Regions from separate parts of the Lentibacillus salinarum genome, predicted to be linked through region 2. Evidence: riboswitches for the same ligand, from Rfam matches in the RefSeq annotation. Region 2 holds a riboswitch; each other region holds the start of a gene.
The links. A riboswitch is a leader RNA that binds a small molecule or an ion and turns the genes downstream of it on or off. The one in region 2 is predicted to bind thiamine pyrophosphate.

Region 1 (4,257 bases), on a different contig from region 2:
GATAATAATCCCGATCTGGTTGACGAATGGCTTGACGGCATACCAACTGAATAATTTGTGAATGGAACAGGGCTGGTGTGTCAGCCCTGTTCCGTTTTGTTAGTAGGGCAGAGCTCGATCTTCAGCCCGTGCGGAAAAACTTCAGCCCGAGGGCACAGTCTTCGGCTCGAGGGCAGAATCTTCGTCCCGAGCGGGGAAACTTCAGCCCGAGCGCACAATCTTCAGCTCGAGGGCGCAATCTCCCGCCCGAGATAACGATACCTCCGTTACTATGGTTTTTTTGACCAGGAGAAGCTACCGCCGAATACATCACGGACGTCGTGGATGACGACGAAGGCTCTGTCATCGACTGTGTTGATGATGCGTTTGAGTTTCATAATCTGGTATTTGTTAATGATGATGTAGGCCATATCAGCGTTATCTTTCATGTAACCACCATAGCCTTCAAATACCGTTGCGCTTGTTTTCATTTGCTGAACGACTTCATCGGTTATTTCCGGGGCATAAGCGGAAATGATGCTGACGGCTTTTCGTGTGTCAAGCCCTTCGATGATCAGATCTGTCGCCTTTTTACCAACAAATAATGAAACGATCGTATACATGGTGTGGAGCGGACCGATGATAAACAGACCGGATGTCACAACAGCTGCGTCGAGCGCAAAGTTGGTCCGCGTCAAATCCAGTCCGAAGTTGTGGTTCAGCATACGCGCAATAACGCTAGTCCCACCCATGGAACTGCCGGTCCGAAAAATCAGGCCGGCGCCGATACCAATGAAAAATCCCGCGAAAATGGCTGATACGAGCGGGTCTCCCAACGAATCAACTCCGATTTCGGTGATATACATAAAAAATGAAATGAGCGGCGCGGTGATCACAGTCAGAAAAATGGTGCGTCGTGGCAATACGCGATAGCCAATCAGGATGATGATCGATGCCAAAATGAAGTTCACAATACCCGGTGACCAGTCAAACGCATAGTGTAATATAATCGATAATCCCGGAAGACCGCCGTCAGCGAGATTGTTCGGGATTGCCAGAAAGGTCAGCGCCAGGGCATAAAGTAATGTTCCGGCCACGATCATGATCAAATCTTTAACCAGTCTCTCCATCTTCCCCACCTCCATGTTCTTGTTTTATCACGTATGTAACCGGCAGGCCGACAAAAATTCGGGCGTCCTGTCGCATTGTCGGCCCGGCACGTCCTGTTCGCCGTAGCCCCCGCGTCAAGCCTGCGGGGCGAAATCAGGAATGATAAGTGCGGCCCCGTTGATGTTCAGCCTTCTCCGGTTGATAACCGCCCTGCTCCGGTCGAAGTTCAGCCTTCTCCGGTCGATAACCGCCCCACTCCGGTTGATGTTCGGCATTCTCCGGTCGATAACCATGCCACTCCGGTTGAAGTTCAGCCTTCTCCGGTTGATAACCGCTCCACTCCGGTTGAAGTTCGGCGTTCTCTGGTTGATAACCGCCCCGCTCCGGTCGAAGTTCCGCGCTCTCCGGTTGATAGCCACCCCGTCCCGGTTGAAGTTCGGCATTCTCCGGTCGATAACCGCCCCACTCCGGTTGAAGTTCGGCATTCTCCGGTCGATAACCGCCCCACTCTGGTTGATAATCGGATGGACGCATCACTCAACGGCCAGTATATGTCCGATTTTGTTCGGGTTTGCGCGATGCAGGCTCAACGACGCCCGAGTAATTAGTCTTTCTTCCTTATTATTAGTGCAATGGGGGGGAGGAAACGCAGACTAAAACCGCCACGTCAATTGCCAACGTCTGCATGACCACATCCTGCAGGCCCAACCACGCCACTGATTGACGTTTCACCTACTGGCATTATTAAAACGGTTTATCATGTGGCGACAAACCGTCAGTCAGTCCGGAACAGCTATCAATCTAGTTTATATGGGATACAGTTTAGCATGTCTTATTCCGATCAAGCAATATATTAGGGACTCCAGGAGGTTTCAACCGATGCTGTATTCCTTACGCTTTTTTGACACATCTGAATTTTCGTGTTAATTTAATGTTAAATTGAATAATTTTGTAATTCCACTAGGGGTGCTTTTGTAAAAGGCTGAGATCGGAGTGGCTACTCTGAGACCCTTTGAACTTGAGACGGTTAAAGCCGGCGTAGGGAAGTGGCAAGTTGAACAGCACTATGTTCCTTGTTGATAGCGATGCTCAAACCACTTTCCATTGGCTTTTGGAAAGTGGTTTTTTTCGTTGGGCCGGTGAATACAGGAGGAGGGATGCGTATTCAGGAGCTTCATGTTATTTCAACTGGAAAACAGTCGCCCGAGGAATTGATTTCGATCGTTAAGCAGATTCATCCATATATTGATTATATCCATCTGCGTGAAAAGACGTGGACGGTCAGTCAATTGGAGGAGACCATTGATAGCTTCATAGCAGCGGAAGTGCCGCAAGGGAAAATCGTTGTGAATACAAATGCTGAAACAGCCTACAAGAAGGCGGTCGCGGGTGTGCAGTTGACACACCGGAGCATTGGTGTTGCCAAAGCCCGGCATCTGTATAGCGGTTTGCGCATCGGTTGTTCAGTTCATTCGATCGATGAAGCCACAGCTGCGGAGGCGGATGGAGCAGATTATCTGTTTTACGGTCACATCTTTGAAAGTGGTTCAAAACCTGGTGTGGAATCGAGAGGACTGGTGGGGCTGCGGGAAGTGGTCCAAAGCACATCGATCCCGGTCATGGCGATTGGCGGCATTACCCCGGAAAATGCGCGCGATGTTATGGCGTCCGGTGCTGCCGGTGTTGCGGTCCTGTCGGGTATTTTGTTGGCGGACGATCCGCTGGTAGCTGTACGACGTTATGATATTCGTTAACGGACTGTCGCAGTGGACTCATGTTTCAAAGGGGGTGAACTTATGCAACTCATTGTCAATGGCAACATGGCCGAAATGCCTGATACGGTGAAGACAATCGCGGATGTGAAACAGCATTTTAACATTAACAATCCGGTAGTCATTGTCGAGCACAATGGCGACATACTGGATAAAGAGACGCACACGGCGCAGAAAGTGGCAGATGGTGACAAAATTGAATTAGTCCAATTTGTAGGAGGCGGTTGAATGTTAACAATTGGTGACAAATCATTTAATTCTCGATTATTTCTCGGAACAGGTAAATATCCCAATTTTGATATGCAAAAACAAGCGGTGGATGTCTCAGAAACCGATGTCCTGACGTTTTCAGTGCGGCGGATGAATATTTTTGAACCGTCCCAGCCGAATTTTCTGGAAAAGCTTGATGTGGAAAAATATAGTCTCCTGCCGAATACAGCAGGTGCTAAAACAGCTGAAGAAGCGGTGCGCACCGCAAAACTGGCAAATGCCTCAGGGCTGTGTGACATGATCAAAGTGGAGGTGATAGGCGACGACAAAACACTGCTGCCTGACCCCATCGAAACGTTAAACGCAACTGAGGAACTGGTGAAAGAGGGTTATACGGTTTTACCGTACACGTCGGATGATGTTGTGCTGGCGCAGCGGCTTGAAGAAGCGGGTGCTCATGCTGTTATGCCCGGGGCTTCGCCGATTGGTTCCGGCCGGGGGATTGTTAATGCGCTTAATTTAAGCTTAATTATCGAACAATTAACGGTGCCTGTCATTGTCGATGCCGGGATCGGTTCGCCGAAAGATGTCGTGACAGCGATGGAGCTGGGGGGTGATGGCGTTCTCTTGAATACAGCCGTCTCAGCAGCTTCGGATCCCGTTAAAATGGCTGAAGCGATGAAGCTGGCGACAGAAGCCGGCCGATTAGGCTATGAAGCAGGACGGATTCCGAAAAAACGCTATGCTACCGCAAGCAGTCCCATGGAAGGAATTAGTGTCTAATGTTTGAACGGTACTCCCGCCAAGTATTATTTCCCGGTATTGGGGAAGAAGGACAGACGTTGCTTCAAAATAAGCATGTCCTGGTAATAGGGGCCGGCGCACTTGGAACGGGCAATGCGGAAATTTTAGTCCGTTCCGGTGTCGGCAAAATCACGATTGTGGATCGGGATTATGTCGAATGGAGCAACCTGCAGCGTCAACAATTATTTACGGAAAAGGATGCTGAAAATCACATTCCGAAAGCTGTTTCGGCCAGGGAACGATTGGAAGCGATCAATCGTGACGTGACGATTGAGGCGCATATTGCCGATGTCACCCCGGCTGAGATGGAACAATTCGTATCGGGTGTTGATCTGATTATGGATGCTACCGACAATTTTGAGATTCGCATGATCATCAATGA
Region 2 (4,257 bases):
AACACCGTACTGTGGATCCCAATTTGTTGGCATCCATCTTTTATCAATTAGTTGGTCAGATACGTCATTCTCAACCAGGTCGAACAGTTATGCCCGTGAAAATCATTGATTCGAGCACAATGCCATTAAACCTGACGAATCACCCATGGGCTACCTTTCGTAAAACGAAAGGCGGCGTCAAACTGCACTTGCGGTTGGTATTCATGGAAAATGGTTCTTCTTATCCGGAATACGCCAACATCACGACGGCCAACGAACACGATCGTAACCAACTAGAAGTGTTGGTGGATGACAAGGAAGCAACCTACGTATTTGATCGTGGTTACATAGATTATGAGCGTTTTGACCGCATGACGGACGACGGTTATTTCTTCGTCTCCCGGTTGAAGAAAAACTCGATTACACGGACGATCAAGGCCTTTGAGGTGGAACAGGGTTCCACAATCGTTACCGATCAAATGGTAGCTGTCGGTGGTCCAACAAAGCGCATGGATAATTTGTGTCGCTTAATTGAAGTCGATGATACAAAAGGCAATCGACTGCGTCTCATCACAAATCGGTTTGACCTAAAAGCCAGCGAGATCAGTGACATGTATCGTTCACGCTGGACGATTGAATTATTTTTCAAATGGCTGAAACAGCACGTTAAAATCAAACATTTTTATGGCCATAGTGAAACAGCTGTGATAAACCAGATCTTTTTAGCGCTGATCGTTTATTGCCTGCATGTGCTCATTCAACTGGAAACAGAATCCAGGAAAACCATATTGCAGATTAGCCGTTTATTAAAAGCGAAACTGTGGAAGGACTGCCGTCACTGGCTTCGTCGCATCAGCGGCATACCATAATCAATTAAGTTGTCGGTGTCCCTTCCGGATTAAATGGATAATTTTACCAAATGGACAATGCCACTTTTTTATTAAGGTTTGTCTTTTTGGCGAAAAATAGAATTAAATTAATTACCGAATATTCAATCTATATTAATGCAACGCTAGTGATTTGTAACAGGAAATGAAAGGGTACAATAGCTATTGTATCCCTGCGAATTGGGATACATTTTGCCATACAAATTTACTTCTATTTTCACATAAAATCCCTTCATATCAATAAAAAATGACTATCAAATTAATCTTCATTTTGATAGTCATTTTTGCTTACATTTTTAATGTTTGCGATAGGTACGGAACCCGTTAGGGTTACCCCGCCTTTTCTTTCTGTGCTTATGCATCTGCTAGTTCTTTTACTGGCCACATTGAAGTGTTTTCTGCCATATCCCAGAACATATATTCAAAGTAGCTCGTTTGTATGACAATTTCCTCCATTTTTTTCAGTTCATGCTCTGGTTTATCTTTTGCGATATCATTTATTAAATGAAGACAGTCGTCGGCAATTTTGGTAAACCCATCGGAAGAGTACATTTTAACCCAGTTTCCATATAACTCATGGTCTAAAGCGCCTGGCCATTCAGCTAATTTTTTTCCTATCCAATTATAGCTCCATGCACAGGCGAAAACTGCTGCAATGGCATTTTCTACACCACCCAGTGCAGCTTGGCTAATCATGTAGCTAGTATATGCCGTCACTATTGCCGATGGTTCAGTTGCTTCCAGTTGTTCGTTTGAGATACCGAACTTTTCCGCATATTCACGGTGTAAGTCCATTTCAAAGTTCATTGTTCCATGGAGTAGGTTCGCAAAAATCGTCATCGTTTCAATGTCATTTGCTTTGGCACTTCCGATTGCAAACACTCGGGAATACTCGATTAAATACACATAATCTTGCTGCATATAATGAATAAACTTCTCCTTATCGAGTGTCCCCTCCCCGATTCCTTTGATAAATGGATGTTCCAAATAACTATTCCAAACTGGTTCGATCTTTTTGAATAGGCGATCACTAAATGTCATTGTATCTTTTCTCCTTTTTGTGATTTTGAATAATGAATCAAAAAAACCATTCCACTATCTGAGGAAATGGTAGAATCATAGATACAATTCGTGCGTATCGCCACCACTTCCCTACGCTAGTATGACCTAGATCAGGTTCAAAGGGTCAAGACATGTCTTTCTCAGCAAAAAAATTTGCTCCCCTAGTGATTCATATATTCAATTAACTCTAGCCAAACATAAATTGAATTTTTTGTCAAATTGGTTTCTTTTAAGTTTACCGATTTTCAAATTATAACTCGATTCCAATCGGTGCTTTTTAGTGTGAGAAAGTGGAATTTACGTTTTTGTGTTGGAAAGGTCTATTTTTCCCAGCACAAATAAACGTCCGGAATGCACGTTTTTAAAAATTATTCAGTTGCTTTATTCAAAGTTTAAATGCAAGCTGCCGTGGATTTTTCGGTTTTTCAATATACTTGAAATGCTGGATTCCATGCTTGTCCTTATGTAGTATGGCTTTAATGCCTGACGAAAAACGGTAGAGGAACATTTTAATCCGATCCCTACTCTTAATACCCTTCGCCCGTTCGATCACGGCTTGAAAGAAACCATTTTGCTTCTCTATTTTCATTGTCATGAAGGTGATCATGATGGCTAAAAGCAAGTACATTCTTTTCAGTCTCGTTAGCGTTCTGACACGAATGTCCTCCAGTTGAAATTCCTGCTTTTGGACACGAAACATCTCTTCTATCCGCCATCTGGTAATATAAGCCTTTAAGATAGAAAGCACTTCAGCTTTTTTCCTGACCTGTTTATTGGTCAGCAGCACCATAGGCTCTTTTCCGTATCCGTAAACGACTACCATTGTGAGTTTTCTGCCCTTCATGGAAGGGATTTCAACCGTAATATGAGACACTTTTAAATCATAGACGGTTCCCTTAATTTCAGTGCGGAAATTGATTTTTCCTTTCCGTCTGATCGCCAAATCATGTACTGATAACTTTTTATTCTGATACAGTAAATGCCGATTTTTCTTTAATCGGATAATAAAATTGTCCCCCTGTTTCAGCACCCTTTTTATTACTTCAATATTGTCATAACCGCGATCCATGACAAAAGTGGCCGTCTTCTTGCCAAGCAGGTGATCCACATAGCGAAAGCCTTTATACGTTTCCTCGTTTTCACTGATGAAGCCGGTCTCAGCGGACGAATACAAATGCGAATAAACAGGAATGGGATGCTTCGTCTCGGGGGAGACCGCGATCATATTGGTTGTCCAGTAGCCATCCTCAATCTTACCGGTCGTTCCATCTCTGACACGTCCCAGTGCTTCCATTTTTGAGGAAGCTGGTTTTACAATCTCAGAGGTATCCACCAGAATTAAATTATCTTTTTCCTTCAAATAGGGTTTCACGATTTCTTCATAGTTTTCCAGCAGCTTATCTTCTTCATGAAACTCTTCCATACGGCTGGATAACCGTTTTATCGTCTGTATTGCCTCGATTGGTTCCTCAAGTGCCCGAGCAATCGTAGACAGTAAAACGGACTTGCCTTTTGCCAGACCGAAGAAAATATCCATCATGAAATTTTTGTTGGGCTTTTGCATCCCTTTGCTTAGTTTTGAAGCGAAATCAAAAACAGATCGTTTAGTGGTATAAATATCCTGATTAAATGTGTTAGAATTAGACATAGAAAAAGTCTCCTTTTGTGTTTAAAAATTTTGTTTTGGTCGATGAAATTTTGACAGACATCCTGGGGGCTTTTTCTTTTATTTTACCATTAAATGGTTCCATTTTGGACAAAAATAACGAAAAACAGGCATCCGAAAGTGCTTTTTTGCACCAATTTTCGGATGCCTGTTTTTATTTCAAAGTCAAGCTTTATTTTTGGGTAAACTTAAAGGTTTCTGAGAAAAGTAACGCCAAGAGAATTTTTAGTGATGAAGGAAAATTACCATGCTGATTTTAAAATAGTAGTATGCTAATGTATTTTGTTCAACCAAAAGTTATCAGACATACACAAAAACAACGAGTTTTCACACATTTGTTAGAATTTTGTTGTTTAGTAGTAGGGATTTTGTACTATAATATAATTAGAAATAGTCAGATAAAGGGAGTGAGAAGCTATGCGGGGACAAATTAGCATAGAGGAACTTATTGACCTAAATAAAGAGGATTTACTCAATGATAAAGAAGCATTGAAGGAAATCGAACAAAAACTTGATGAAAAATATTCAAAGGAAACCTAGCGGGAGTAAACCTCGCTGAGTGTTTCTATTATTCCATTGCGTTTATAAGGAAGAAAAAACTGGATCAGCCACTGCTTAACGACAACAGAAAATGTTTAAACATTTTCTACCTATAACTTCATC
Region 3 (4,257 bases), on a different contig from region 2:
GAGGCCCGCCATCAGCTGAAGCAGGGTGGACTTCCCTGCTCCATTTTCCCCAACGATAACCACAAGCTCCCCGCCACAGACATTCATGCTCACATTCTTCAGTACCTCTTGTTTACGGCGGGAAAAGGACAGACCGCGGACAGAAAGAACGTTTTTCTCTGACGGCACAATCCGCGCCCACTTTTCCCGAAATGCGGGGCTATCGGAATACGCATCTGGCAAAAAAATCCCTTCTTGTTCCAAAATCTGTTTTTTCTCTGTGAACAACCGCTCCGGCCTATCATCTGCCAGCAGTTGTCCATCCCGGCCGATTACTAGTACCCGGCTGATAAGATCAAGCCAGTCATCAGCTTGATGTTCGATGATCAGAACAGATAGTTGCCGCTCTTTCTGGATTTTCCCCACCAATTTGATGAATTCCAGACTTGATACCGGATCGAGGTTTGCCGTCGGTTCATCAAGGATCAGCATTTCCGGCTCAAGCAGGAGGACGGCAGCGAGGGCAACCTTTTGCTTCTGTCCGCCCGACAGTTCATGGATTTTATTGTTTTCAAAACCTTCCATTCCGACTGCTTTCAGTACAGCTTTGATTCTCCCGCGGATCGCAGGAGCGGGAATCTTCCTGTTTTCCAGGGTGAATGCCAGCTCATCCTCCACCGTCATCATGCAGAACTGGCTTTCCGGGTCCTGAAAGACAATGCCGATTTCCTGTGTCAGCTCTCCCCTCTCAAATTCCGAAATATTTTTTCCATAGAAAAGGATATCCCCGGAAGCCGTTCCCTCGATGGCTTCCGGATACAACCCATTTAGACAGAGGGCGAGACTGCTTTTCCCGGCACCGCTTGCGCCCATCAAGAGGGTTACGTCATTCCGGTTCAACGTGAAACGGAGCCCATCGAACAATGGCTGTTCATCGATTTCCCCATAGGAAAAGGAAAAGTCACGCACCTCAAGTATCGGCTGCTGCCGTCCCTCAAGCACTTTCATATTGCCGCTTCCTTTGCAATGCTTTCCCTAAAGCATATCCGCGGAGCACCCCGGTTTTGGCAAGCTGATCACTGAGCCATTTACCAAGAACCCCTGTAATCAACGCACTGCTGATGATGCGTACGATCAGTGTCGAGCCGATCAGCCATGGCGCGAGTGCAATCATGCCAGCCGAGTAGAGATGCCAGGCAAAACTGAACACGGCGGCAGATATACCGGCAAGAACAAGAACACGCAGACGATAATCGTTCCACCTGGTAAGCGCGAAGACAAACTCTGCCCCTGCCCCCTGGATGGCGGCAGAAAGAAGCAGACCGGGGCCTGCCGCTGAACCGAGTAGGATCTCGATCACCCCTGCAATCACTTCAGCAGTGAAGGCGACCCCGGGTTTTCGCAGGATGTAAGCCGCCATGATTGAGACAATAAACCAGACACCATAGATGATCTCGTAGCCAAATGGTGCAAGGCCGAATGGTGCAAGGATATTACGAATCCCTTCCCCAACTAGGAAAAATAGGAGATAAATAATCCCGAAGACGACTCCTAAAATGGACATCAGGACAATTTCTTTTAGTTTCCATTGCTTCGTCATAAAATCGCTCCCCCTTATGTCTTATTGGACGGGCTGTTTGCTGAAATGGTAAACGTCATGGTTACATGGGAAACCTTCTCCTGCACACTGTCAAAGGACTGATGTAGCGCCTCAAAGATGGCCTTCACATCTCCATCCAATCTTGTTGCATAATGGGAAGCGCTCACCTCCACATTGCGGTGTTTGGAAAGGTCAATCTGTTCATAGATAGTATCCATATAATCCTCTCTACCCATTGGATATAGAGAAAATTTGCAGCCCGCTTGCTGAGAAATCTGTTTGGATGTCGCTTCATTCAGCGGTGTCTCAGCCCCATCCATATAGGCATCTGCCTCCGTATCCCCCGGGCAGCCGATGGAAAACGTGCCGCTCATCGCCACATGCTCCCCCGTATTTGCCGCATGCAGGAAAAGCGCTTGCGTCACATCGAAAACATGCTCCATCTTTCCACGCACACAGGTGCTCACATCATCCGTTTTTTTCCAGATGTTTGACGTATCCACCTCATCCAGCGCTCCCATAATAATGTCAACGAACTTGTCACTCATTGGGAGCAGCGTAAACTGGCACCCCGCAATTCTACTTGTTCCGCAGCTGTTGTTTTGCATGTTTCTCCTCCTTCTTGATTGTTACTACAAAAAAACTGCACTCCCGAGGGAATGCAGTTTACACGTATATACATAATCACGTTTATTTATTATACAGTGAACTGCACTTCCCCACGCTGGTATTATCCAGTTCGGGTTCAAAGGGTCAGACGAAGAATCCTCTCAGCCACCAATTCCGGCAGCTCCCCTAGTGCTTGTCGGTTATGCAGTTTTCCATGTATCTTCATGATAAATAGTTTTGTGAATTTTGTAAAGGGGTTAGTTATTACGCCTATAAGACCACAGGCTCTGCTACCTGTTTAATGATGCGCGGATATGCAAACCAACTATCAAGTTGTGTCTATGCCTGGCACCCTATTTTTGAATTGAACAGGTGATTCAATTTGTGAAAGAAAGATATCCCGAGCTTAAGATGAAATCCGCACATTTAACGATCAATCACCTGTCAAGCTTCCCGTGAGGATTCTTTTGTGCAGCTCGTTCAAAACACGGTAAAGCTTGAGGTATGTTCCGGGTTTTGCTCATGTATCAAGCAGCTGGTTTGCCTATCCATTATTCGCTTTATATTCCATCTTTTATTTACAAATATCCTCACTCTTTATTGAAGAAAAACTTATAATCTTGACGATGTCCCCATGTACTTGGAAAAAGAAACGCACTTTTATGACACAGCGTTTCTTATTTGAGACGACGCGCCTGTCCCACTGCCTCCTTTTCAGCCAATGAACAATAGCGTCCTCCATAGAAAATAAGAGGATCTTTTTCTTCAACGTTAATGTCGTTCACCTTCCCAAAAAACAATGTATGATCCCCTTCCACATGTTCCGTTACGACTTCACAAGAGATCTGTGCTAATACGCCAGGTAAAACTGGCTTACCATCAAGCCAATCAAACTCAATTTCCGTTTCACATTTCAGGTTCCCGGAAAAAATTCTTGATAATTCCTCTTGATTGGACGCTAGTATATTCACGGTGAACGCACCACTTCTCTTCAATTTACTAAGCATATGGACTTTTTCTCCAATTGAAATCGTCACTAACTTTGGACTAAGCGATACAGACATAAACGCATTGGCCGTCATGCCATGAACGTCGTCCCCATCCACCTCAGTCAAAATAACCGTAACACCTGTTGCAAACTTCCCCATCGCATTTCTGAATTGGTCAATATCCATTTATTTTATCCCTCCATTTTTTCAACAGTAACACCACTTGATTTAAGTCCACATATTTTTCGAATGTATTTAAATCATTTTACAAACTACGATAGATATATAGTAATATATGCTAAAACATATTATTCTGATTTGTCAACTTGGTATAAAAATAAAATGAACTATTGAAATTTTTGATAAACCATGAAATAATAATCCTTATAATTCACATAATTTTTATATGTTTTATTAAAAATGATGATCATCAAGCGGAGGTGTACACATGAATTTATTGGGACAAAGCACTATAGACGAACGAATTAATTTATTCTCTAAAACAGTCGAACCTTTTACAGAACGTGCCATAAAACATGATGAAAATGGAACTTTCCCTTTTGAAAACTTTGAGGATTTAAAAGCCATCGGTTATCCGGCAGTGACCTTACCGAAAGAACACGGAGGATTGGGAGCCTCTCTCCACGAAATGCTGCGCTACCAAGAAATAATTGGGAAGGCAGATGGATCGACCGCGCTTTCTATTGGATGGCATATGGGAATCATGAAACATCTTGGCGAAAATGACATTTGGAAGAAAGATAAATACGCATCTGTCGCACATGACGTAAAAGAAACTGGTGCATTACTCAACAATGCTGCATCAGAACCGGCTACAGGGAGTCCTACCCGCGGGGGCAAACCGGAAACCTTTGTAAAAGAAGATAGTACGGGTTGGGTGATTAATGGCAGAAAAACATTTACCACACTCGCCCCTATTCTTAGTTACTTTGTGGTAAGTGCTTCCATAGATGGCACCGATGATGTAGGGAATTTCCTGGTTAAACGTGATAGCGAAGGCGTCAGGATAGAAGAAACGTGGGATTCCATTGCGATGCGTGGAACTGGCAGCCATGACCT

Region 1: linked by a shared signal. The riboswitch ahead of ACFQ4A_RS11990 (thiamine phosphate synthase) and the one ahead of tenA (thiaminase II) in region 2 are both predicted to bind thiamine pyrophosphate.
Region 3: linked by a shared signal. The riboswitch ahead of ACFQ4A_RS04275 (YkoF family thiamine/hydroxymethylpyrimidine-binding protein) and the one ahead of tenA (thiaminase II) in region 2 are both predicted to bind thiamine pyrophosphate.

The regions. Positions count from the first base shown of each region.
Region 1 covers NZ_JBHTNH010000026.1:9,885-14,141, forward strand. The annotation lists gene ACFQ4A_RS11975 (glycine betaine ABC transporter substrate-binding protein) at 1-54, shown strand, start outside; gene ACFQ4A_RS11980 (YitT family protein) at 270-1,109, opposite strand; gene ACFQ4A_RS11985 (hypothetical protein) at 1,224-1,574, opposite strand; TPP riboswitch at 2,042-2,151, shown strand; gene ACFQ4A_RS11990 (thiamine phosphate synthase) at 2,247-2,843, shown strand; gene thiS (sulfur carrier protein ThiS) at 2,886-3,089, shown strand; gene ACFQ4A_RS12000 (thiazole synthase) at 3,090-3,854, shown strand; gene ACFQ4A_RS12005 (MoeB/ThiF family adenylyltransferase) at 3,854-4,257, shown strand, end outside.
Region 2 covers NZ_JBHTNH010000028.1:250,368-254,624, reverse strand. The annotation lists gene ACFQ4A_RS14120 (IS4 family transposase) at 1-848, shown strand, start outside; gene tenA (thiaminase II) at 1,221-1,907, opposite strand; TPP riboswitch at 1,999-2,101, opposite strand; gene ACFQ4A_RS14110 (transposase) at 2,314-3,576, opposite strand; gene ACFQ4A_RS14105 (hypothetical protein) at 3,594-3,848, shown strand; gene ACFQ4A_RS14100 (FbpB family small basic protein) at 4,012-4,134, shown strand.
Region 3 covers NZ_JBHTNH010000003.1:210,237-214,493, forward strand. The annotation lists gene ACFQ4A_RS04265 (ABC transporter ATP-binding protein) at 1-987, opposite strand, end outside; gene ACFQ4A_RS04270 (ECF transporter S component) at 974-1,579, opposite strand; gene ACFQ4A_RS04275 (YkoF family thiamine/hydroxymethylpyrimidine-binding protein) at 1,594-2,187, opposite strand; TPP riboswitch at 2,279-2,386, opposite strand; gene ACFQ4A_RS04280 (flavin reductase family protein) at 2,866-3,363, opposite strand; gene ACFQ4A_RS04285 (acyl-CoA dehydrogenase family protein) at 3,626-4,257, shown strand, end outside.